2 regions of the Cupriavidus sp. SIMBA_020 genome follow, and region 2 is predicted to be linked to the other one. Evidence: predicted binding sites of a transcription regulator. Region 2 holds the regulator's gene; the other holds the start of a gene.
What was found. The regulator FNR, encoded in region 2, switches genes on or off when oxygen is low (the NO sensors DNR and NnrR bind a similar motif). The targets are predictions, from matches to a motif close to TTGATNNNNATCAA.
Positions count from the first base shown of each region.

Region 1 (11,230 bases), on a different contig from region 2:
TCTCGTTGACACCGTCAAGGCCGAATCTGCCGACCACCATGAGCCCGACGGCCAGGGCGATCCCCATCATCGAAAGCACGGCCTTGCCCGGCCGCCGGGCAAGATTGCGGAGGATCAGGCGTAACGGGATGGGCATCGCGCGCAGCAGCCCGATACGATCCAGCAGGCCCGCGCGGAAGCCAGCGGGCAGTTCCGGGCGCATGGCTTCGGCAGGTGGCAACCTGGCCGCGCGCCACACGGCGGCGCCGGCCCCCACCATCGCCGCCGCCGTGCTTGCCAGCACGGCCAGCACGAGTGCGCGCGGGCTAAGCACGGCCTGCAGTTGCGGAAAGTGGAAGTACTGGCGGTACAGGGCAACCATCAGCTGCCCGAAGTAGTGGCCTGCCGGAATCCCGGCCGCAATGCCGACCCCAACGGTGGCGAGCCCGAAGCGAAGGTACTGGAGGGCGACAGCACGGCCACTATAGCCGAACGCCTTGAGCAAGCCGATCTCGGCGCGCTGAACGGTCACAAGTCGGCTCAGCAGCGCGTACAGGAGGAATGAAGATACCGCGAGAAACAAGGCCGGCACATATGTGGCGGTGATGCCAATCTCACCCAGTTCGTCGGTCAGGAACCGATGCGAAAGCTGATCCTCCCTGCCGTAGGCGCCGAGGCTGCCATAGCGCGCCAGCAGGCGGTCGAGCGGGCCGATCACCTGGCGCGGATCGACCTTTGCGTCGAGGGTCAGCGCCACATCGTTGAACGCGCCCTCCATGCCGAATGCCGATGCCAGCGCATCCCGGCCCATCCACAGCACGCCGAAGCGACGGTTATCCGGAAACACCATGCCATGACCCACTTCGTAGACATACTCAGGCGACATTCCGATGCCGACCACCTGCAATTGCCGTGCGCGCCCGTTGAGGACAGCGGTCACGCGGGAGCCCACCTTCAGGCCATTCGCTGCGGCAAAAACCGCGCTGGCTACGACCTCGTCTTCCCGGGCAGGGCTGGGATAGTTGCCGTACAAGAGGAAGAGCGCGTTTGCGACCGGCATGCCGATGGCCGGCAAGGACACCAGCCGAAGGGTGGCGGGCTCGCTGAACCCTGGCACATCGCCCGTCACGTCCCGAACGATTCGCGTCTCGACGCCCCTGACGCCGGGCAAGGCGCGAATCTCATCGGCGACACCTGCCGGCGCACGCTTGAGACTGGCAAACACATCAGCAAAACGGTGGCTGACGTAGTAGCGCTCCTGCGCAATCACCAGCGACTCCCAGGCACCTTGCATCCCGACCAGGACGGTGATGCCACAGGCAACCACGAGTGCAGCGGCGAGCACCTGCCCGCGCAGCCGCCACAGGTCGCGCCCCAGCATTTTCGATCGCGCGCTCACCATGACAGCTCCGAGGGGCGTGCGCGCGCGACATGGCGCTCGATGCCGAGGATTGCCCCGCTGCTGATATGCACCACGCGGTCGGCCATCGCCGAGATCGCTGCGTTGTGCGTAATGACGACAGTAATGGCGCCAAGTTCGCGGTTCACCTGCTCAAGCACGTCGAGCACCAGCTTTCCCGTGCTGTAGTCGAGCGCGCCGGTTGGTTCGTCGCACAGCAGGATGTCGGGGCGCTTGGCCACGGCGCGCGCGATGGCTACACGCTGTTGCTCTCCGCCGGAGAGTTGTGCCGGAAAGTGATCCTTACGCTGCGCCAGGCCGACCATGCCAAGCGCGCGGAGCGGCTCCACCGGCTGCAGGGCGATCTCCGTGACGAGAGCGACGTTTTCCAGCGCAGTAAGACTCGGGATCAGGTTATAGAACTGGAAGACAAAGCCGACATGCTCGCGTCGGTAGCGGGTCAGGCCCGCATCGTCGGCGTCGGTAAGGTTGTGATCGCGGTACACCACCGTCCCGATGCTGGGCCGGTCCAAGCCGCCGAGGATATTGAGCAGCGTAGACTTCCCGCTTCCCGATGCACCCAGCAGGACCACGAACTCCCCACCGTACAGGTCGAGGTCCACACCGGCAAGTGCGCGGACCTGGATTTCACCCATGTCGTAGGTCTTGCCGACGTTTCGCAGTCGAAACAGCGCCTCCCGGCCGTTCGCCGCGTCGCTGATGCGCTCCATTGCACCGCCGCTTAGCTGGAGGCCGATGCGTTGATCGGCAGGACAATGTCTTCCATTACATCCTCCGCATGTCTGTCGCTTCAATGAAACGTCACGGGTATGGATCGCTATTCCGGCTGTGACATGACGCACTCGCGCAGCCGTTGCGCACTTCTAACGTATATGCGTCGCGCGAGCGGGCCTTGATACACGTCAGGTTTTGCAGCAGCGGCCGAAAGTGGCGCGGCGATTCGCGGAGATCTGCAGGTGAGTCCTCCGACCCGGCTTGAGAAGCCTTGATGTAGATCAGTCTGCGGTCCAAGTGTCCTTCTATATTGGCTTGGCAACCGCAGCACCCGACTGCCCCATCGACCCACCATCCCGACGATGGCGTGGGCTCGGCAGGCCGGCCCCGGAAACACCGCGACGAATGATGATTTGGCGCATGGGGGGCACTGTGGTTCCCGGTTTGGCGGAGGAGTAGCGGCCATGTACCGACATGTTCTGGTGGCAATCGACGAAAGCCAGTGTGCGCGTTGCGCGCTCGACGAGGCGATCCGGCTTGCGTTCTGTTGCGGGGCGCGGCTGGAGATCCTGCACGTCATCAACTACGCATACCTGCAGTACGAGACCGGCTACGGCCTGCGCGCCGATGTCAGCCCGGCGCTGGTGGCGGCCGGCAACGATCTATTGCGCGATGCCGCCGGCGTAGCCGACGCGGCCGGCGTGCGCCATGTGGAGACGCTGATTGACGAGATCCTCAACATGGGCGACGTGGCGGGACTTGTCGAGAAGTACGTGCGTTCATCGCGTCCGGACCTGGTGGTGGTCGGCACGCATGGCCGGCACGGCCTCAGGCGCGTATTGCTGGGCAGCGTGGCAGAAGCGCTCGCGCGTCATTGCACGGTGCCGGTGCTCCTGGTGCACGAGGTATCCCACGAAACGGCGGCACCGGCCCCATCTCGCGCCACACTTTAAAAGGAGTGACATCATGAATATTCAGGACATCTGTTCACGCGAAGCCGTGCACATTCCATCCGATTGCAGCCTGCAGGAGGCGGCGGTGCAGATGCGTGACAAGCACGTCGGAAGCCTGGTGGTGACCGACAGCACGCCGGCCGGCGAGCGCGTGGTGGGCATCCTGACGGACCGTGACATCGTGCTCGCTGGCGCCGCGATGGGTGCGGACCCGTGCCTGGCGCGCGTGATCGATGCGATGACGCCCGGTCTGGTGACGATCCACAGCCAGGCGACGATCCAGGATGCGATGCAGCTGATGCTATCGCATGGCGTACGCCGGCTCGGCGTGCTCGACGGCGATGCGTTGACCGGCGTGGTCTCGCTCGATGATCTGCTCGGCGCAATCGCGGCAGACTGGAGCATGCTGGCCGCGCTCGTGCGCAATGAACAGGAGCGTGAGCGTTCGGGATACGTGCAGCCGCCGCTGCGCGTGTAGTGGCGCGCTGGGGGTACCGCCAGGTAGTGGCGCCGGGTTGAAAATGGCAACGACACAGGGGAGTCAGGCATGAAAGACGATACGCAACTCAAGGAGAGTGTTCTGGAGGAACTGGAATGGGAGCCCTCAGTCGATGCTGCCGGCATCGGCGTGCAGGTGCGCGACGGCGTGGTAACGCTGACCGGGCACCTGGCGAGTTTTGCCGAGAAGAATGCGGCGGAAGAAGCGATACGGCGCATCCCGGGCGTGAAGGCGCTCGCTGTGGAGATCGACGTGCGACTGCCCGCCGATGCGGCGCGTACCGATGGCGATATCGCGCGGGCGGTGGCCAATGTGCTGGCGTGGAATACGTTCGTTCCGGTTGATCGCGTTCAGGTGACGGTGGAGCAGGGCGTAGTCCGGCTCACTGGAACCGTGGACTGGAACTACCAGCGCATGGCCGCGGAACGCGCGGTGTCGGGATTGCTCGGTGTGAAGAACGTGATCAACGCGATCAGCACCCGCCCGCAGGCAAGCCGGGAGGACCTCAGTGCGCGCATCAAGGCCGCCATCGAGCGCCAGGCGGTAAACGATGCCGCGCAGGTGACGGTGGCCGTCGCAGGTGCCGTGGTCACCCTGGGTGGCAGCCTGCGCACGTGGGCCGAGCGCGAGGCCGCGATGAACGCAGCGTGGTCGGCGCCAGGTGTGAGCTCGGTGGTCAACAACATCCGCGTGAATCTGTAGGCGGTGACAAGCGTTGGCAGGTCCTGCCGACGCTTGTGAATTCATGCACCACCGCTCGATGCACGACCGATCGATTCACCGATGAATTGGCCGGCCGGCCTGTGCCGGCGCCGGGAAGACCCTGGAGACTGGACTTCAAAGCATCGCCGAATGCAGGTGATGCGGGTCGTCCAGCGTGTCCACCACAATCCGCAGTGATTCCTCGATTTCATCACGATCGCCCGGGCCACCGAGGCAGAGACGGATCGCATCGGGAGGGTTGCCGTCCGTGGAAAACGCTACGCTCGACACCGCGCCAATGCTACGCGAGCGTAGGTGCAGCGCAAGCTCGGACGGGGTCCATGCGCTTGCCGCAGGAATGGGTAGCCACAGATGGAACCCGTTCGGATCGGCCTCGAAGCGCCGCTCGCCGAGTACCTCACGTGCAATCGCCTGGCGCGCCACATTCTCGGCCCGCAACGCCTTGAGCATGTCGTCCACCGTCCCATCCTGGATCCAAGCCGTGGCCAGCAGCGTGTTGAACGGGCTCGCCATCACCGTGGTGGCACGCAGTGTGCCGGCGAGCCGCTGCGTCTGGCGCGGCGTCGGTGCGTGGATGAGCGCGATCCGTAGCCCGGCGCCAAAGCACTTGGACAAGCCGGTCACGTAGTACGTGAGCTCCGGCGCCAATGTAGCGAACGCGTCCGGTCCGTTCGGCGGCAGCATTCCGTACGCATCGTCCTCAATGATCGGCACGCTGTAGCGCAGGGCGACATCGGCCAGCAGTTCGCGCCGTGCCTGCGGTACGGTGCGCGTGCCGGGATTCTGGATGGTCGGGTTGCAATAGAACGCGCAGGGCTTCTGCGACTTGCACAGCAACTCGAACGCAGTTGGAAGCGGCCCGTCCTCGTCACCGGGCAATGCCTGCAGATGCACGCCGAGCTGCGCGGCGATTGCCTTGATACCGGGATAAGCAAGCGTATCCACGCAGATCGGCTGGCCCGGCCGCGCAAGCTGTGAAAGCAATGCCACCAGCGCACTATGGATGCCTGGTGTGATGAGCACCGTCTCCGGGCGACACGCGGGAACCAACCGTTTGAGCCAGCGCGTAGCCACCGCCCGGTCGGCGGGCGTGCCGCCGAAGTCCTGATAGCGCAGAAGGGTGTAAGGGTCGGCCGCTCCCATCAACTGCGCAGCCGATTCGCGCAGCCGCGCCGCCATGCTCGCCGGCTCGGGCGGATTGTTCATGGTCATTTCGGCGCCGGTGCCCCCGCGCAATGGCATGGACGGTGCGCGGCCTCGTACAAAGGTACCACTGCCGGCCTTGGTATCGATCAGGCCGCGCTTGCGCGCCTCGTTATAGCCGCGCGCCACGGTCGTGTAGTTGAGCCGTAGCGCATTGGCCAGATCGCGTAACGCCGGAAGCCGGTCGCGCGCTTGCAGACGCCCGCTCTGTAATGCTTCTTCGATCAGGTCGGGAATCATCAGGTACGCCGGCTTGGCGCTTTCTGCGATGCATTTCTCCCAGTGCATGGTGAGGGCTGACAACGGTGGCTCCGGTGAATCGATCACTGTCCGACGGTGTTCGATTGAATGCATAAATCGTGCCCTATTGATCGCATCGGATCCGTTCATTGATGGTGCGAAGCTACCCCGATCCGGCACGGATTGTGTGCATGCCATCGCCAGGTTCCACGGAACCGTGCATGCGGACTGCTTGCACAGGGTGGCGCTGAAGCCACACGCCAGCACGATCTCGGCATGCTTCGCATCCGATCATTGATGCGATCAACTCGGGCTTTCCTGCTTGATCGGCAATTGATCGCATGGCCACCCGCGCCGATGGGCATATCGATTGCACAAGCTCCTCCATCGGCCGCCCCTGAGCCGATCGATTGATCGTCAGGCCATCGCATCGATTGATCGACCAACCCAACGAAATGGAGTCATGCATGCCCGCAGTCAACAAGCCCGCACACAAGAAAGGCGACTTCCTGGTCGACTACGAGGAGAAGGTGTTCGAAGACGTGAAGGCCGAGCCGGGCCAGAAGGCGCTCGTCACGTTCCATACGGTGGCGTTCGAAGGATCCATTGGCTTCGTCAACATGCTTCAGGCCACGCGACTGCAACGCAAGGGATTCGAGACGTCGATTCTGCTCTATGGGCCCGGCGTCACGCTCGGGCTGCAACGCGGATTCCCCACGCTCGGCGACGAAGCGTTCCCGGGGCACCTGAACTTCAACAACCAACTGACCAAGTTCATGGCCGAAGGCGGCAAGGTCTATGCATGCCGCTTCGCACTGCAAGCGCTGTACGGCCACGGGGAGGCATCGCTCATCGAGGGTGTGCGCCCGATCAACCCGCTCGACGTGCTGGATCTGAAGCTGCTGCACGTACGCGACAACGCCGTGATCATCGACACCTGGACCGTCTGAGCACCACCGCGAGCACCACCGCCACATCAAGCCAAACGGAACAGGTATCGCCATGTCACAGAAACGCATCGTGCGGGCCGCCGCCGTCCAGATCTCGCCCGATCTGGAGAGCGGCGCCGGGACGCTCGCCAAAGTCTGCGAGGCCATCGACAACGCCGCCCGCGAGGGCGTGCAGCTGATAGTCTTCCCGGAAACGTTCGTCCCCTACTACCCGTACTTCTCCTTCGTGCGGCCGCCGGTGCAATCTGGCGCTGATCATATGCGGCTGTACGACCAGGCCGTGGTGGTACCTGGCCCCGTTACCCATGCCGTGGCCGAGCGCGCGCGCAGACACACCATGGTGGTGGTGCTCGGCGTGAACGAGCGCGACCACGGCAGTCTTTACAACACGCAGCTTATCTTTGATACAGATGGCAAGCTCGCGGTAAAGCGCCGCAAGATCACACCCACGTTCCACGAGCGGATGATCTGGGGCCAGGGTGACGCTGCAGGCCTGAAGGTGGCCGACACCACCATCGGCCGAGTCGGCGCGCTTGCCTGCTGGGAGCACTACAACCCGCTGGCACGTTACGCGCTGATGACCCAGCACGAGGAAATCCATTGCAGCCAGTTCCCGGGCTCGCTGGTCGGCCCGATCTTCGCCGAGCAGATCGACGTGACCATCCGTCATCACGCGCTCGAGTCGGGTTGCTTCGTTGTCAACGCCACGGGCTGGCTGACGGAGAGCCAGATCGCCTCGGTTACCACCGACCCCATGCTGCAGAAGGCGCTGCGTGGTGGCTGCAACACAGCCATCGTCTCGCCGGAGGGCCAGCACCTGGCCACACCACTGCGCGAGGGCGAAGGCATGGTCATCGCCGATCTCGACATGTCGCTGATCACCAAGCGCAAGCGCATGATGGACTCGGTGGGCCACTATGCACGCCCGGAACTGCTTAGCCTTGCCATCAACGACCGTCCGGCAGTCACAGCATGGCCGATGGCAGCCGCCTCTACCAACATCAACGGGAGCACCCAACATGCACTCCAGCGAGACGACGCCGGCCTCGATCCGGCAGTTGATGACTGAACTTCAATCGGTCGGGATGCGTCTGGATGATCCGCGCGCGGGGGCCGCGAGCCGCCGCGGCGGGGCGGGGCCATCGGACCACAAGGCGGTGACCATCGATGGCGTGACAATCATGGTGCCGGTACACACCAACACCGCATGGCACTCGCCGTTTGCTGCGTCGGCGCCCGACGCGCACGGCACGGTCAAGCTATCGCGCGGCACGATACCCATCGCCAGCATCAGTTTTCCGAAGACCCCGCGCTTCTACGCGATGCAGACGCTGGACGGCGTGCCGTACTCCCATATCGCCACGCTGCATGGGGCCGATGTGCTGGCCACCACGGTGCTGCAGACCTGCATCCGGTACGAGAGTCGGAAGAAGACCTGCAAGTTCTGTTCAATCGGACAGTCGCTGGCGGCAGGCCGAACGGTTGCACACAAGACGCCACAGCAACTGGCCGAAGTTGCGCGCGCGGCCGTGCTGCTCGACGGCGTGAAGCACATGGTGCTCACCACGGGGACGCCTCCCACGCCCGATCGCGGTGCCGCCATCCTATGCGACAGCGCGTTCGCGATCCGTGCGGCAGTGGACTTGCCGATTCAGGCGCAGTGCGAGCCGCCCGACGATGACCGCTGGTTCAGCCGCATGCGGGCGGCGGGGATCGACACGCTCGGCATGCACCTGGAAGTGGTCACGCCGACGGTGCGCGAACGCATCATGCCCGGCAAGGCCTCTGTTCCCATCAGCCGCTACATGGAGGCGTTCAAGGCGGCGGTGGCCGTGTTCGGCCGCGGCCAGGTCAGTACCTACATCCTGGCGGGGCTCGGCGATACGGCCGAGGCCATTCTTTCCATCTCGCGCGAACTCGTCGACATCGGCGTCTATCCGTTCGTGGTGCCGTTCGTGCCCATCTCTGGCACGCCCCTCGAAGACCATCCAGCGCCTACACCCGAATTCATGAAGTCGGTGCTGCAGCCACTGGGCGCCATGGTGAGCGCCGGCGGCATCCGATCGGCCGACATCAAGGCCGGTTGCGGCAAGTGCGGCGCGTGCTCGTCGTTGTCATCCTACGAGGACCTCGCCGCATGAAAACCGAGCTTTGCATCGAGGTGCCGGTGGCCCCGACATTTCGCGTCCGCTGGGCGGAGGCACCCTGGGAAGTCGAGCAGGCCTATCGGCTGAGGCGCACGGTGTTCTGCGACGAGCAGGGCATCTTCAGTGGCGACGACCGCGACGTCGTGGACGATGTCGCGCAACCGCTTGTGGCCGTGCTGCACCATCCCGACGATGCCGACAACCCCGGGACCGTGGTCGGCACGGTACGCATCCACGAGAGCGAGCCGAGCGTGTGGTTTGGATCCCGGCTCGCCGTACACGACGCGTTTCGTGGCCACAGCAGGATCGGCGCCACGCTGATCCGCCTGGCTGTGAGCAGCGCCCACGCGCTTGGCTGCCGCCGCTTCCTGGCACACGTCCAAAGCCAGAATGTGCCGTTATTCCGGCGCTTGCACTGGAGCGTGCTGTCGGAGGAAACGATGCTCGGGCGCCCGCATCATCTGATGCAGGCCGACCTCAATCATTACCCGCCGTGCCATACGCCGTGCACGGGCTTTATCGTCGAAGGCAGGGCCCGGCAATGACAGCTCAGGCATTGGATCTCGACCTCGGCCGGTTGGTCGAGTCGCTGCGTGCCAGCCGCGGATTCGCACACAAGACTGACATTGCCGGCATGCTGTCGTCATTGGGCCGCGCCTTGCCCAACGGCACCGAAGACCTCGGTCAGGCCGTGGCCATTGGCGACGACTGTGCCGCCATTGCCGACGCGGACGGCTACCTGCTGTTCGCCATCGAGGGCATGGTGAGCGATTTCGTCGAATCGATGCCCTGGTTCGCTGGCTACAGCGCCGTCATGGTGAATGTCAGCGACGTGTACGCGATGGGCGGCCGGCCGCTGGCTGTGGTCGATGCGATCTGGAGCGAAGGCCTGGACAATGCGGCGGAGATCCTCGCAGGCATGGCTGCGGCGTCGGCCGCCTATGGCGTGCCCATTGTTGGCGGCCACAGCAATGCGCGCAGCGACCGTGCACAACTGGCAGTGGCCATTCTCGGCCGCGCGCGCCAACTGCTGTCCAGCTTCGCCGCGCGCCCCGGCCAACGTCTGCTGATGGCGGTAGATCTGCGCGGCGCGTTTGCCGAGCCTTATCCCTTCTGGAATGCGTCGACGACGGCGCCAGCTGGCCGCCTGCGTGCGGATCTGGAGGTACTTCCAGCGCTGGCCGAGGAAGGGCTTTGCGACGCAGCCAAGGACATCAGCATGGCAGGCACCCTTGGCACAGCGCTGATGCTGCTGGAATGCTCGGGGGTAGGCGCGAACATCGATCTGGGTGCGATCCCGCTGCCGCTCGGCGTGCCCCTGGCGCGCTGGCTGACGGCGTTCCCAAGCTTCGGCTACCTCCTGGCTGTGGACGAGGCGCACGTGCCGGCAGTCCTGATGCGCTTCCAGGATCGGGACATCGCCTGTGCCGAGATCGGGACGATCGACGACACACGCCTGGTCAACATCCGCGCAGGCACTGGCTCCATGGCACAGCGCGCTGTGCTTTGGGACTTTGCAGGCGACCCATTTATCGTGCCACGTGAAGCCGAACCCACGGGCGCCTGACGCCCGCCACGACCGACACCCATCCGTAAGACCCTCACATGCCAGTCACCTATTTCCGCGTCCGTTGGCCCGACCTGACGGAGTCGAACTGCTACTCGCCATCCTCGGTGGTCACTGATTACTTCGACGCGGGCCAGGACTATCCGCTCGACGAATTCATGAGGCGGGCGCGCCTGGCGCTGAGCGAGGCTTCGGAGCGCGTGCGCGCCAAGTACGGCTATGCATGCACCGCCGCCATGGCCGAGCTGGAAGCGATGGAAAGCACTGCGCGACGATGGCAGGCTGCTCCGGGCGCCAGCGTGCGATTGATCGGCTTTGATTGCTAGGTGACCGCGTCCGTCCGCCGGGGCGCCATCGCCAACGCCAGCGCCGAGGCCAACGCCAGCGCCGAGGCCAACGCCGGCGCAGTGAGCGAAAAGACATCCACAACCACGCACACAAAGGAATTCATCATGCCCAGCACACCCGAACCGTCTCAGCCCGCAGCCACCGCGCATCACTACAGCGTGATCGTCGTTGGAGGCGGCCAGGCCGGACTATCGATGAGCTACTACCTGAAGCAGGCCGGTATCGATCATCTCGTGATCGAGAAGCACACCGTCACGCATACCTGGCGCAGCCAGCGCTGGGATGCCTTCTGCCTCGTCACCCCCAACTGGCAATGCGCGCTGCCGGGTTACCCGTACCGGGGCAACGACCCGCACGGCTTCATGAAAAAGGACGAGATCATCGATTACCTCGACGGCTTCATCGCCATGGTGGACGCCCCGGTGCTGGAGCACACGGAGGTACGCCGCGTCACGCCGCGGCCGCAGGGGGGTTACGACGTCTTTAC
Region 1 is NZ_JAWRWU010000003.1:277,036-288,265, forward strand. Features, by position in the region: gene SB751_RS08185 (ABC transporter permease) at 1-1,381, opposite strand, end outside; gene SB751_RS08190 (ABC transporter ATP-binding protein) at 1,375-2,109, opposite strand; gene SB751_RS08195 (universal stress protein) at 2,578-3,066, shown strand; gene SB751_RS08200 (cyclic nucleotide-binding/CBS domain-containing protein) at 3,080-3,544, shown strand; gene SB751_RS08205 (BON domain-containing protein) at 3,614-4,267, shown strand; gene SB751_RS08210 (PLP-dependent aminotransferase family protein) at 4,403-5,794, opposite strand; gene SB751_RS08215 (MSMEG_0572/Sll0783 family nitrogen starvation response protein) at 6,199-6,681, shown strand; gene SB751_RS08220 (Nit6803 family nitrilase) at 6,734-7,750, shown strand; gene SB751_RS08225 (MSMEG_0568 family radical SAM protein) at 7,743-8,822, shown strand; gene SB751_RS08230 (MSMEG_0567/Sll0786 family nitrogen starvation N-acetyltransferase) at 8,819-9,373, shown strand; gene SB751_RS08235 (sll0787 family AIR synthase-like protein) at 9,385-10,395, shown strand; gene SB751_RS08240 (MSMEG_0570 family nitrogen starvation response protein) at 10,434-10,721, shown strand; gene SB751_RS08245 (MSMEG_0569 family flavin-dependent oxidoreductase) at 10,848-11,230, shown strand, end outside.
Region 1: SB751_RS08195 (universal stress protein) is a predicted target of FNR. The motif match lies at 2,385-2,398, and genes of this name have one in related genera.

Region 2 (11,230 bases):
CGTCGCGGGCTGGTTTGTCGGCGCGCTGCTTGCAATGGCGGCGGTAACCGGCGTCGTCTGGGCTGGCTGGATCGATCCATCGCGCGCGCTGTTGGTGACGGTGGCAGTGCTCGTGGTGAGCTGTCCTTGCGCCCTGTCGCTGGCTACCCCTGCAGCGCTGGCGGCGGCCGGAGCGTCGCTGTCGCGGCGCGGCGTGCTGCTGACGCGGTCTCACGCCATCGAAACCCTCGCACGCGTTACCGATATCGTGCTCGACAAGACGGGCACGCTGACCGAGGGACGCTTCGCAGTGGTACTGACAGAGGCCACCGGCCGCCTCGAAGCGGACGCCTGTCTGGCGATTGCCGCGGCGATGGAGCAGGGCGGGGAGCATCCGATAGCCCGGGCGTTCCGCGATGCCTGCGCGTCATCGTCCGGGCTGGTGCAGCCTTCAGTGGACGATTTGCACAACGCGCCGGGGCAGGGTGTCGAAGCCTTTATCGACGGGCGGCGCATGCGGCTTGGCCGGCGCGACTTCGCGGCTGCGCTGGCGCTGGAAGCTGGCGTCTGTGGCGTCTGGGTCGGCGATGACGCGGTCATCGGCGCCTCCGGCAACCCCCATCGCGGCGCCACCGAGGTCTGGTTAGGGGCTTCCGAGGGCCTGCTGGCGCGGTTTTGCCTGTCCGACGTCGCGCGTGCGCAGACCCCGGCGCTGCTCGACGCGCTCGATCTGCTTGGCGTCCGCACCCATCTGATATCTGGCGACAACGTCGAGGCGGTGCGCTGGTGGGCGGACTATTTCGGCATGGAAACTGCGCAGGGCGCCGTGACGCCCGAGGGCAAACGCGCTTATGTGGCCGCGCTGCAACGCGACGGCGCCGTGGTCCTGGCCGTGGGCGACGGCATCAATGATGCCCCAGTGCTGGCACAGGCGCAGGTCTCCATCGCGATCGGGAGCGGCGCGCCGCTGGCCCAGGCCGGCGCCGACGCGGTTCTCACGCATGGGGGCGTGGCCGAGATTGCCAGCGCCATTGCCGCAGCGCGCCGTACGCGCCGCGTGGTGCGCCAGAACCTCGGCTGGGCTTTCCTCTACAACATCGTGGCCATACCGCTGGCCGCCACCGGGCTGGTCACGGCCTGGATGGCAGGCATTGGCATGTCTGCATCGTCGCTGCTTGTCGTCGCCAATGCCTGGCGCCTGCTGCATGTACCTAATAAGACACTTGTGCCGCACCCGACATCACGCGAGGAGCGCTGACCATGGAAACCCTTTACCTGCTCGTGCCGATGAGCCTGGTGCTTGTGGCGCTGATCGCCGGCGCGCTCTGGTGGGCGCTTAACGCGGGGCAGTACGACGACCTTGACCGGCCCGGCGAAGCCATCCTGCTCGATAACGACAAGCCATGAATTGCAAGCTTTTTACGAGCCATGGTGGCGCGCGGCCGCAACAGTTCCTTTCGTTGAATTGCGACTTGACCGGGATCAACACGCGGGTGGCGGCGGCTTTCTAAAGTCACACCAACACTAGGGTTAAACGATCTTTACTTCTGTATTTGGGGGTCTGAATGGATGTCTCTACCGCGTCTCCACGCGTCGACACCTTTAACTACGGCGTCGTGCGGCAATTTGCCGTGATGACCGTGGTCTGGGGGATCGTCGGCATGGCCGTCGGCGTTCTACTGGCGGCGCAATTGATCTGGCCGGATCTTAATTTCAACACCCCGTGGCTGTCCTTCGGGCGCCTGAGGCCGCTGCACACCAACGCGGTGATCTTCGCCTTCGGCGGCAGCGCGCTGTTTGCCACGTCGTACTACGTCGTGCAGCGTACCTGCCAGGCGCGCCTGTTCTGCGGGCCGCTGGCGGCGTTCACGTTCTGGGGCTGGCAGATCGTCATCGTGGCGGCGGCCATCACGCTGCCGCTCGGTATCACGACTTCCAAGGAATATGCGGAACTCGAGTGGCCGATCGACATCCTGATCACCCTGGTCTGGGTCGCCTACGCGGTGGTGTTCTTCGGCACCATCATCAAGCGCAAGACGCGCCATATCTATGTGGCCAACTGGTTCTTCGGCGCGTACATCCTGACTATCGCCATCCTGCATATCGTGAACAACATCGAGATGCCGGCGTCGATGTGGAAGTCGTACTCCGCCTATGCGGGCGTGCAGGACGCGATGATCCAGTGGTGGTACGGCCATAACGCCGTGGGCTTCTTCCTGACCACCAGCTTCCTTGGGATGATGTACTACTTCATCCCGAAGCAGGCCGAGCGGCCGATCTACTCGTACCGGCTCTCCATTGTCCACTTCTGGGCATTGAACTTTACCTATATGTGGGCTGGCCCCCACCATCTGCAGTACACGTCGCTGCCGGACTGGGCGCAGTCGCTCGGCATGGTGTTCTCCCTGATCCTGCTCGCGCCGTCCTGGGGCGGGATGATCAACGGGATCATGACCATGTCCGGTGCCTGGCACAAGCTCCGCACGGACCCGATCCTCAAGTTCATGGTGGTGGCGCTGTCGTTCTACGGCATGGCCACGTTTGAAGGTTCGATGATGTCCATCAAGACCGTGAATTCGCTGTCGCACTACACGGACTGGACGATCGGCCATGTCCACTCGGGTGCGCTGGGCTGGGTCGCGATGATTTCGATCGGCTCGTTGTACTACCTGTTTCCGCGCCTGTTCGGGCAGAAGGAGATGTTCAGCGTCAAGCTGATCGAGTGGCACTTCTGGATTGCGACGATTGGCGTGGTGCTCTACATCGCCTCGATGTGGATCGCCGGCGTGATGGAAGGGCTGATGTGGCGCGCCACGCAGCCGGACGGCACGCTGACCTACGCATTCGTGGAGGCGGTCAAGGCGAAGTACCCGTTCTACCTGATCCGCCTGCTCGGTGGCCTGTGCTTCCTGACCGGCATGCTGGTCATGGCCTACAACGTGGTGCGTACGATTGTCGGCAAGCCCGCCACGGACGCGCCGATTCCGGTCAGCCTGCAGGCTTCCGCACATTGACCGCCGAGGATTGCTGAGATGTCACAAAAACAAGGATTCTTCACCCACGAAACGCTTGAGAAGAACGTCGGCTGGCTGATCATCGCCACGATCATCGTGGTGAGCATTGCGGGCCTGGTGCAGATTGTGCCGCTGTTCTTCCAGCATTCCACGACCAAGCCCGATGCGGGCATCGTGCCGTATTCGCCGCTGCGCCTGATGGGCCGCGACATCTATATCCGCGAGGGTTGCGTCGGCTGCCATTCGCAGCAGGTGCGCACGCTGCAGGCCGAGACCGAGCGCTATGGCCATTTCTCGACGGCCGGCGAGTCGGTGTATGACCATCCGTTCCTCTGGGGCTCCAAGCGTACCGGGCCGGATCTCGCCCGCGTGGGCGGGCGGTATTCGGATGACTGGCAGCGCATCCACCTGCGCAATCCGCGCGATGTGGTGCCGGAATCGGTGATGCCGTCGTACCCGTGGCTCGAGAAGGCTACGCTGCCGACTGATGATATCCAGGCGCGGATGCGCGCGCTGCAGCGACTGGGCGTGCCGTACACCGAGGAGCAAATCGCCCACGCCCCCGAGGAACTCGCCGGCAAGACCGAAGAGGACGCGATGGTGGCGTACCTGCAAGGCCTCGGCCTGAACCGCCGCAATGTGCGCGTGGACGCCACCACGGCGGCCACCGCCCCGAAGGAGTAAACGCCATGGCTATCCTGACTTCCGCTGCCACCGTGCTGTCGATGCTGGCTTTCCTCGCCATCTGCTGGTGGGCCTGGTCGACGCGTCGCCAGGCCGCCAACGAGGAGTCGGCCATGTTGCCTTTCGCGTTGCCTGACGAGACCACGATAACGACAAGCCGGAACCCACAGCCATGAGCGATTTCATTTCCGATTACTGGAGTTACTACATCACGGCCATCTCGCTGGTCGGCATCGCGTGGTGCGTGTGGCTGCTGTTCTCGCAGCGCCGGGTGCCCAAAAGCCAGGTTGTGACCGAGGATACCGGCCATGTCTGGGACGGTGACCTGCGCGAACTGAACAATCCGCTGCCGCGCTGGTGGATGTGGATGTTCCTGCTGGCCTGCATTTTCAGCCTGGGCTATCTGGTTCTGTATCCGGGCCTGGGTTCCTACGCAGGCGTGCTGGGCTTCTCCTCGCAGGGCGAACTGGCTGCGCATCGCCAGGCCGCCGAGAAGATTCAGAACGAGATCTACGGGAAGTACATGGCGATGGACGTCACGAAGGTCGCAGCCGACCCCGAGGCTCGCGAGATCGGCCAGCGCCTGTTCCTGAATTACTGCGCGCAGTGCCATGGCTCCGACGCGCGCGGCAGCCGCGGTTTCCCGAACCTGGCCGATAACGACTGGCTCTATGGCGGCGACCCTGACACGATCCGTCAGACGATCGCCAAGGGCCGCAACGGCATGATGCCGCCGTTCGCCGGTACCATCGACGCCAAACTCGCCGGGGACACGGCCCAGTATGTGCGCTCGCTTTCGGGCCTGGCGTCCGATCCGATCCGTGCGTCGCGGGGAGAAGGCACCTTCAAGACCACGTGCGCAGCCTGCCATGGGGCAAGCGGCAAGGGGAACCAGGCGCTTGGCGCGCCGAACCTGTCGGACAGCGTCTGGCTCTACGGCAGCTCGGAAAATGCCATCGTCGAGGCGATCCTGAAGGGCCACAACGGCCACATGCCCGCGCACGAGGAAATCCTGACGCCCGAGCGTATCCGCATGCTAACGGCCTATGTGTGGGGTCTCTCCAACACAGGAGCGGCCGGACAATGATCAACAGCCCCCGGGCAGGGCGGCAAGCCGCCTGCCGGGGCGCGAGGAACACCAGATGAACGCGCCCCCCAACGCTGCACAGCCCGTGGCGGACGACGCCGCCACGCCGGAGCCCTCACGGCCGGACAACAGCCCGCCATGGCGCCCGGCAGCCGCGCCTCGATCCGGGCAGCCTGCCCAGCCCGCCCAATCGGCTGAATCTTCTGAAGAGACGCTCTACGAGGTCCGGCGCAAGATCTATCCGCGCTCGGTCACGGGCGCCTTCTCGAGCTGGCGCGTCTGGCTCGTCATCCTCACCCAGCTGGTCTACTACGGCACGCCGTGGCTGCAATGGAACAACCGGCAGGCGGTGTTGTTCGACCTCGGCGCCCGCAAGTTCTATATCTTCGGCCTCGTGCTGTGGCCGCAGGACGTGATTTACCTCGCGGTCCTGCTCGTCATCTCGGCCCTGGCGCTGTTCCTGTTCACCGCCATTGCGGGCCGGCTATTCTGCGGCTACGCGTGCCCACAGACCGTCTACACCGAGATCTTCATGTGGATCGAGCGGCGCGTGGAAGGCGACCGCATCGCCCGCATCCGGCTGGACGGCGACCCGTGGAGCCTGCGCAAGCTGCGGCTCAAGGCGACCAAGCACGCGCTCTGGGTGGTGGTCGCCCTGTGGACCGGCTTCACCTTTGTCGGCTACTTTTCGCCGATCCGCGAGCTGGGCGGGCAGGTGGTTGATTTCTCGCTGGGGCCATGGCAGTCGTTCTGGATGCTGTTCTATGCGTTCGCCACCTGGGGCAACGCGGGTTTCATGCGCGAACAGGTGTGCAAGTACATGTGCCCGTACGCGCGCTTTCAGAGCGTGATGGTCGACCGCGATACCTTCGTGGTGACCTATGACGTAGGTCGTGGCGAGCCGCGCGGCAGCCGATCGCGCAAGACAGACCGGCAGGCCGCCGGCATTGGCGATTGTGTCAATTGCAGCATCTGTGTGCAGGTCTGCCCGACCGGGATCGACATCCGCGACGGATTGCAATACGAGTGCATCGGTTGCGGAGCTTGCATCGACGCCTGTAACCAGGTCATGGACAAGATGGCCTATCCGCGCGGCCTGATCCGCTACACCTCCGAGAACGCAATGCGCAAGAGCCTGTCGGCGGTGGCGGCGCGCAGGCGGCTGTTCCGCACGCGGACGATCATCTACGCGGTGATCTGGTCGGTGCTGGTGGGGGGCTTTATCGGGTCGCTGGCGATGCGCGCGCCGCTCAAGGTCGATGTCATTCGCGATCGTGGTGCCCTGGGCCGCGAGGTCGAAGGTCGATGGATCGAGAACGTGTACCGGCTGCAACTGATCAATACCACCGAGGCTCCGATGCGCGTCCGGGTGCAGGCGACGAGCGCGGCGCTGCAAGGGCTGACCATCGAGTACGACAAGTCGGCGGAAACACTGGCGCCCACGTCGAACCGCTTGTTGCCCGTGCGTATCCGTATCCCTATCGACGACGCGCCAGAGGGTACGCACAAGATCCGCATCACGGTCACGGGGGAGGGCGTGGACGATGCGCGGGAACGCGCGCAGATCCAGGAAGCGACCAGCTTCATCGTGCCGCGCGGCCTGTAGTGCGGGTCATCCAGGAAACTATCGACGCAAGGAGTAGGCAATGACAGCGCAACAAATCAAGCCGTGGTGGAAGGAACCGTGGCCGTGGTTGTTGATGAGTGGCCCGCTGCTGGCGATGATCGGCTGTGGCGTGACGATCTGGCTCGCCAATACCCACGCCGACGTGCCGGTGCGCAATGCTGCGCGGCATGGGCTGGTGGTGGAAAAGCTGGATGGGTCCGCCGCACGCGCCGACGCCCATGTCAATGACACGGCGAGGCGGCCATGAGACTGCGCTGGCTGATGTGGGTGATGTGGCCAGCGTTTCTGATCGGCGGCGTGGCCACGGCAACGGTGTTCTCGATTGTGGATCCCAGTGACCTGAACTTCTTCGGTCATCCGGTCGACGCGTCGCGCGAAGCGATCTACACCGTGGGATTCCTGTTGGCGTGGCTGTTCTGCGCCTTGTCGAGCGGCTTGACGCTCTACACCATGCCGACGCCGCTCAGCGATACCGATGAACTCGAGTAGCCCGCGCACCACCGCCGGCAAGGTGGCCTCAGCAGGATCGGTTGTAGATCTGCTTGATGCCGGCCATGTCGATGAGCTTGACGTGGCGCTGGCGGATCTGGATCAGGCCCGCCTCGGCAAAACGGGAGAACAGGCGGCTGACGGTCTCCAGTTTCAGGCCCAGATAGCTGCCGATCTCCTCGCGGCTCATGCGCAGCACGAACTCGCTAGACGAGTAGCCACGCGCCGACAGGCGCTCGGAAAGATTGACGAGGAACGCGGCGAGCCGCTCCTCGGCGCGCATCGAGCCCAGTGTCATCAGCATGACCTGGTCCTGCGAGATTTCCTTGCTCATCAAGCGCAGGAACTGGGTTTGCAGCGAGGGCAGGTCACCCGACAGCGCCTGCAGCTCGCTGAAGCGTACGACGCAGACTTCGGCGTCCTCGAGGGCCGTGGCATCGGAGGCATGCTGCATTTCGCCAAGGCCATCCAGGCCGACGATCTCGCCGGGCAGATGGAAGCCGGTGATCTGCGAGCGGCCATCCTCGAGCGTCACGTGCGTCTTGAGCGTGCCGAAGCGCACGGCATAGACGGCGGTAAGCGGATCGCCCATGCGATACAGCGTTTCGCCCTTGTGCACGCGCACGCGTTCCTGCACGAGCGTGTCCATCTTCAGGAGGTCCTGCTGCGACATGCCTACCGGCAGACAAAGCTGACCCATCCCGCACGTGGAGCAGCGGGGCGAGATCTCGGTGACGGGAATGGAGGTAAGCAATTGAGGGCTCTTGGTGATGCGCATTGCAGCAGGGGCGCGACAAGTCAATTTTACCGCGTGAAGTGACGCGGAAGCGAGGGACCGTTGCCATTTGGTGTGCTTTTCAGTGTTTTTATCGTTGCGTTGTTTGGTGGCGTCCACTGTGCCGCAATGTGCGGCGGCATAGCGATGGCCGCCGAGCAGCGCGCGGCAGTGCGCGTGCCAGTGACGATCCATCGCTCGCCGCGCGGCTGGCTTGTCGAACTACTGGCGATGCACGCCGGGCGCCTGACCACCTACGCATTGTTGGGGGCCGTCATGGGTGCCGTAGGCGCCACCGTATGGAAGCAGGACTATCTGCCCGTGCAGCGATGGCTCTATGGCGCAGGCGGGGCGATGCTGGTGACGTCGGGCTTTTGGCTGTTGCGTGGGCGCAGCATGCGCGCGGCGCGCCTGGAGGCGCTCGCGGTGCGCGTGGCCCAGGGGGTAGTGGGTCGCATGGGCGCGCTCGGTATCAGGCTGCCCGCCGGCCTCGCCCGACATACGCCGCTCATGAGGCGCTTCGGCTTGGGGCTCGCCTGGGGAATCGTGCCGTGCGGGATGGTCTATGGGGCACTCGCGATGGCGCTGCTGGCCGGCAATGCGGTGTCCGGCGCGCTGGTGCTGTTCGCCTTCGGGCTGGGAACGCTGCCAAACCTGCTGGCGATTTCGGGGCTTTCGGGGTATGTGCGCCATTTGTCGCGCCGGCCGGTGGTCCGGGCCGTGGCGGGGGTGCTGATCATCGGCTTCGGCATGGTGGGCGTGGCGCGGGCGGTCTGGCTGCCGGAGACCCTGGCGGCGCATGGGTTTTGCGTGGTGTTCTGAGGCAATTCCGAGCGGGGGGCAGCCCATCCGGGTTCGTGCCATTTGCCACGCCGGGCAGCGGGCGGGTTGCGGACGGGGCCGGGAATGCCATACAATCGCGAGAACCACGGTATCGCGCCATGTAATTCCCTGGCGTCGCCGGGCCGGCATCCCTGATCTGGGATGCGTGTCCATGGGTCCGAGGCAGCATTGGCTTGCCGGATCCGTCCCCACAGTTCATCCGGTTCAAAAGATCTGGTTTAAGAGGCCGGGCGGCCTTGTGGAGTGGTGGCGCAGGCGCAGGACGAAGCTTGTCCGGGCCGATATCCGTTTTTTCTTGCCGCCTTGGCAATCTGATTGTCCTGGCGAATGTCCGCTCCAAGGGGAAGGGTTCCGCCTGCGAGGGTAAAGGCGAGAGCGCGACGCAAGAGGTTCGACTCCCGGCGAAGCCAGCCGGATTCGGACGATCTCCTGCCGGAACGACCCGGCAAATCGATGCAAAAGAACGAAGTGCACCGCTTGGCTGCCTGGGCTGCGACAGGCTGCGAGTTGGCTGCGCAATGAGATGGCGGTGGCATCGGTACCGCTGTATCCGAAATCTCCAGTGCTCCGGGATTCGTCCGGGAGCAGGTGCAAAGACAGGCTGCACACAATCACATGAATACCCAAGAGGCGAAGATCGTCCTCGAGACCGCGCTGATTTGTGCGCAGGAGCCCCTGCGCGTCAACGATCTGCGCCGTCTTTTCGCCGACGATGTCGGCGCCGACACCATCCGCGTCCTGTTGGACGAATTGCGACAGGACTGGCAGCAACGCGGTGTGGAACTCGTGGCCCTGGCCAGCGGCTGGCGTTTCCAGAGCCGACCCGAGATGCGTGAGTTCCTCGACCGGCTCAACCCGGAAAAGCCGCCCAAGTATTCGCGCGCCGTGATGGAGACTCTTGCCATCATCGCCTATCGCCAGCCCGTAACGCGCGGCGATATCGAGGAAATCCGCGGCGTGACGGTCAGCACGGACGTGATCAAGAAGCTCGAGGATCGCAGCTGGATCGAGGTGATCGGCCACCGGGACGTGCCGGGGCGGCCCGCGCTCTACGCCACGACCAAGGCGTTTCTGGACGATCTGGGGCTGCGCACGCTGGATGAGCTGCCGCCGCTCGAGGATGCCCAGGCCCAGGTCCAGGCTGCCCTGCTGGACCAGCAGGCGATAGATTTTGAGGAAGTTGCCACGGCCAACCCGCCGGCTGGCGACGAAGAGGCCTTTGCCGAGCCCCAGTCCGTCGAGACCGCTACCGAGGTGGTGGAAGCGGAGGTCGTGGCCGCGGCGGAGGGCGACCATGGGGAGCCGGTGGAGACGGAAGCCCACGGCGCCAATACCGAACAGAACGACACGCCGCACCCGCAAGACAACAGCGTTGCGCAGTGGCCCGCCGATGGCGGCCAGGACGACGACGCGCCGCTGGCCCACGCCAACGGTTTCCACGTGGACACAGCTGCTTCCTCCCCGGAAGCGGCCGACGATTCGGTCCGGGACGGCAACGCGCCGCATCCTGCTGAGGACGACGAACGCGTGTCCAACTGAATAACACGCAACATCGATAGTGAATACTTTGTCTGATTCCGCTGAGCAAGACGTCCGGCAACCGGACGCGCCGGGCGATACCGGCGCTGCGCCCGACGCGGGCAATGGCACCGACGGCGCGCCGCGCCGCAAGGGCCTGCGCCGTGGCCTGCGCAATCTGGTGGCGTCGCGCCGCCAGTCCGCACAGGACCGCGAGGGTGGCCGTGCCGAGGGCGATGCCGCTACGCCGACGCAGGCCGACGCGCCGCCGCCCGCCGCCGCCGCACCGGCCGGCCGCGAGCCGCGTCCCCGTGGTCGCCGCAAGCCGGCAGCCGATCGCGATACCGGTGACGTCCGCGAACCGCGTGCCGAGGCGGGTGACGCCGACGGCCAGTCCGCGCAGCCGCACGGCGCCGGCGTGCGCAAGCGCCGCCAGCAGCCCCAGCGCAAGGCCGCGCTGGTCGATGGCGACAACAAGCCAGCAGCCCAGCAGCCCGGCCGGCGCGACAAGCGCGGTCAGGGTAGCCAAGGTGGCCAGGGTGGTCAGGGCCAGCGCAAGGGTCAGGCGGGTGCCGCAGGTGGCAAGCCTTCTGAGAAATCCGAGCACCGCCTTGGTGACAAGCCGGGCCGTGGCGCGAAGGGCGGCAAGCCGGCGGGCAAGCCTGCCGGCGGTGCCGAGGACGTCTTCAAGTTCGTGATCTCGGAACAATTCGATCAGGAAGAGATGGCGTTGCCGCGCACCAAGGCCAAGCCGGTGCGTGAACTGTCTGCCGACGATGATGCGCCCAAGCTGCACAAGGTGCTGGCCGAAGGCGGCCTCGGCTCGCGCCGCGAAATGGAACAGCTGATCCTCGAGGGTCGTGTCTCGGTGAACGGCCTGCCGGCCCACATCGGGCAGCGGATCCTGCCGACCGATCAGGTACGTGTGAACGGCAAGCTGATCCATCGCAAGGTGTCGTCCAAGCCGCCGCGCGTGCTGCTGTATCACAAGCCGTCAGGCGAAATCGTGAGCCAGAGCGATCCGGAAGGCCGTCCGACCGTGTTCGACAGCCTGCCGCGCATCAAGGCCGGCAAGTGGGTGGCGGTTGGCCGTCTCGACTTCAATACCGAAGGCCTGCTGATCTTCACGACCTCGGGCGACATCGCCAACCGGTTCATGCACCCGCGCTACGGCGTGGAGCGCGAATACGCGGTGCGCACGCTGGGCGAGCTGG
Region 2 is NZ_JAWRWU010000004.1:253,817-265,046, forward strand. Features, by position in the region: gene SB751_RS10355 (heavy metal translocating P-type ATPase) at 1-1,237, shown strand, start outside; gene ccoS (cbb3-type cytochrome oxidase assembly protein CcoS) at 1,240-1,386, shown strand; gene ccoN (cytochrome-c oxidase, cbb3-type subunit I) at 1,545-2,993, shown strand; gene ccoO (cytochrome-c oxidase, cbb3-type subunit II) at 3,012-3,677, shown strand; gene SB751_RS10375 (cbb3-type cytochrome oxidase subunit 3) at 3,683-3,853, shown strand; gene ccoP (cytochrome-c oxidase, cbb3-type subunit III) at 3,850-4,764, shown strand; gene ccoG (cytochrome c oxidase accessory protein CcoG) at 4,820-6,370, shown strand; gene SB751_RS10390 (hypothetical protein) at 6,411-6,638, shown strand; gene SB751_RS10395 (hypothetical protein) at 6,635-6,880, shown strand; gene fnr (fumarate/nitrate reduction transcriptional regulator Fnr) at 6,909-7,634, opposite strand; gene SB751_RS10405 (sulfite exporter TauE/SafE family protein) at 7,719-8,477, shown strand; gene scpB (SMC-Scp complex subunit ScpB) at 9,114-10,037, shown strand; gene rluB (23S rRNA pseudouridine(2605) synthase RluB) at 10,066-11,230, shown strand, end outside.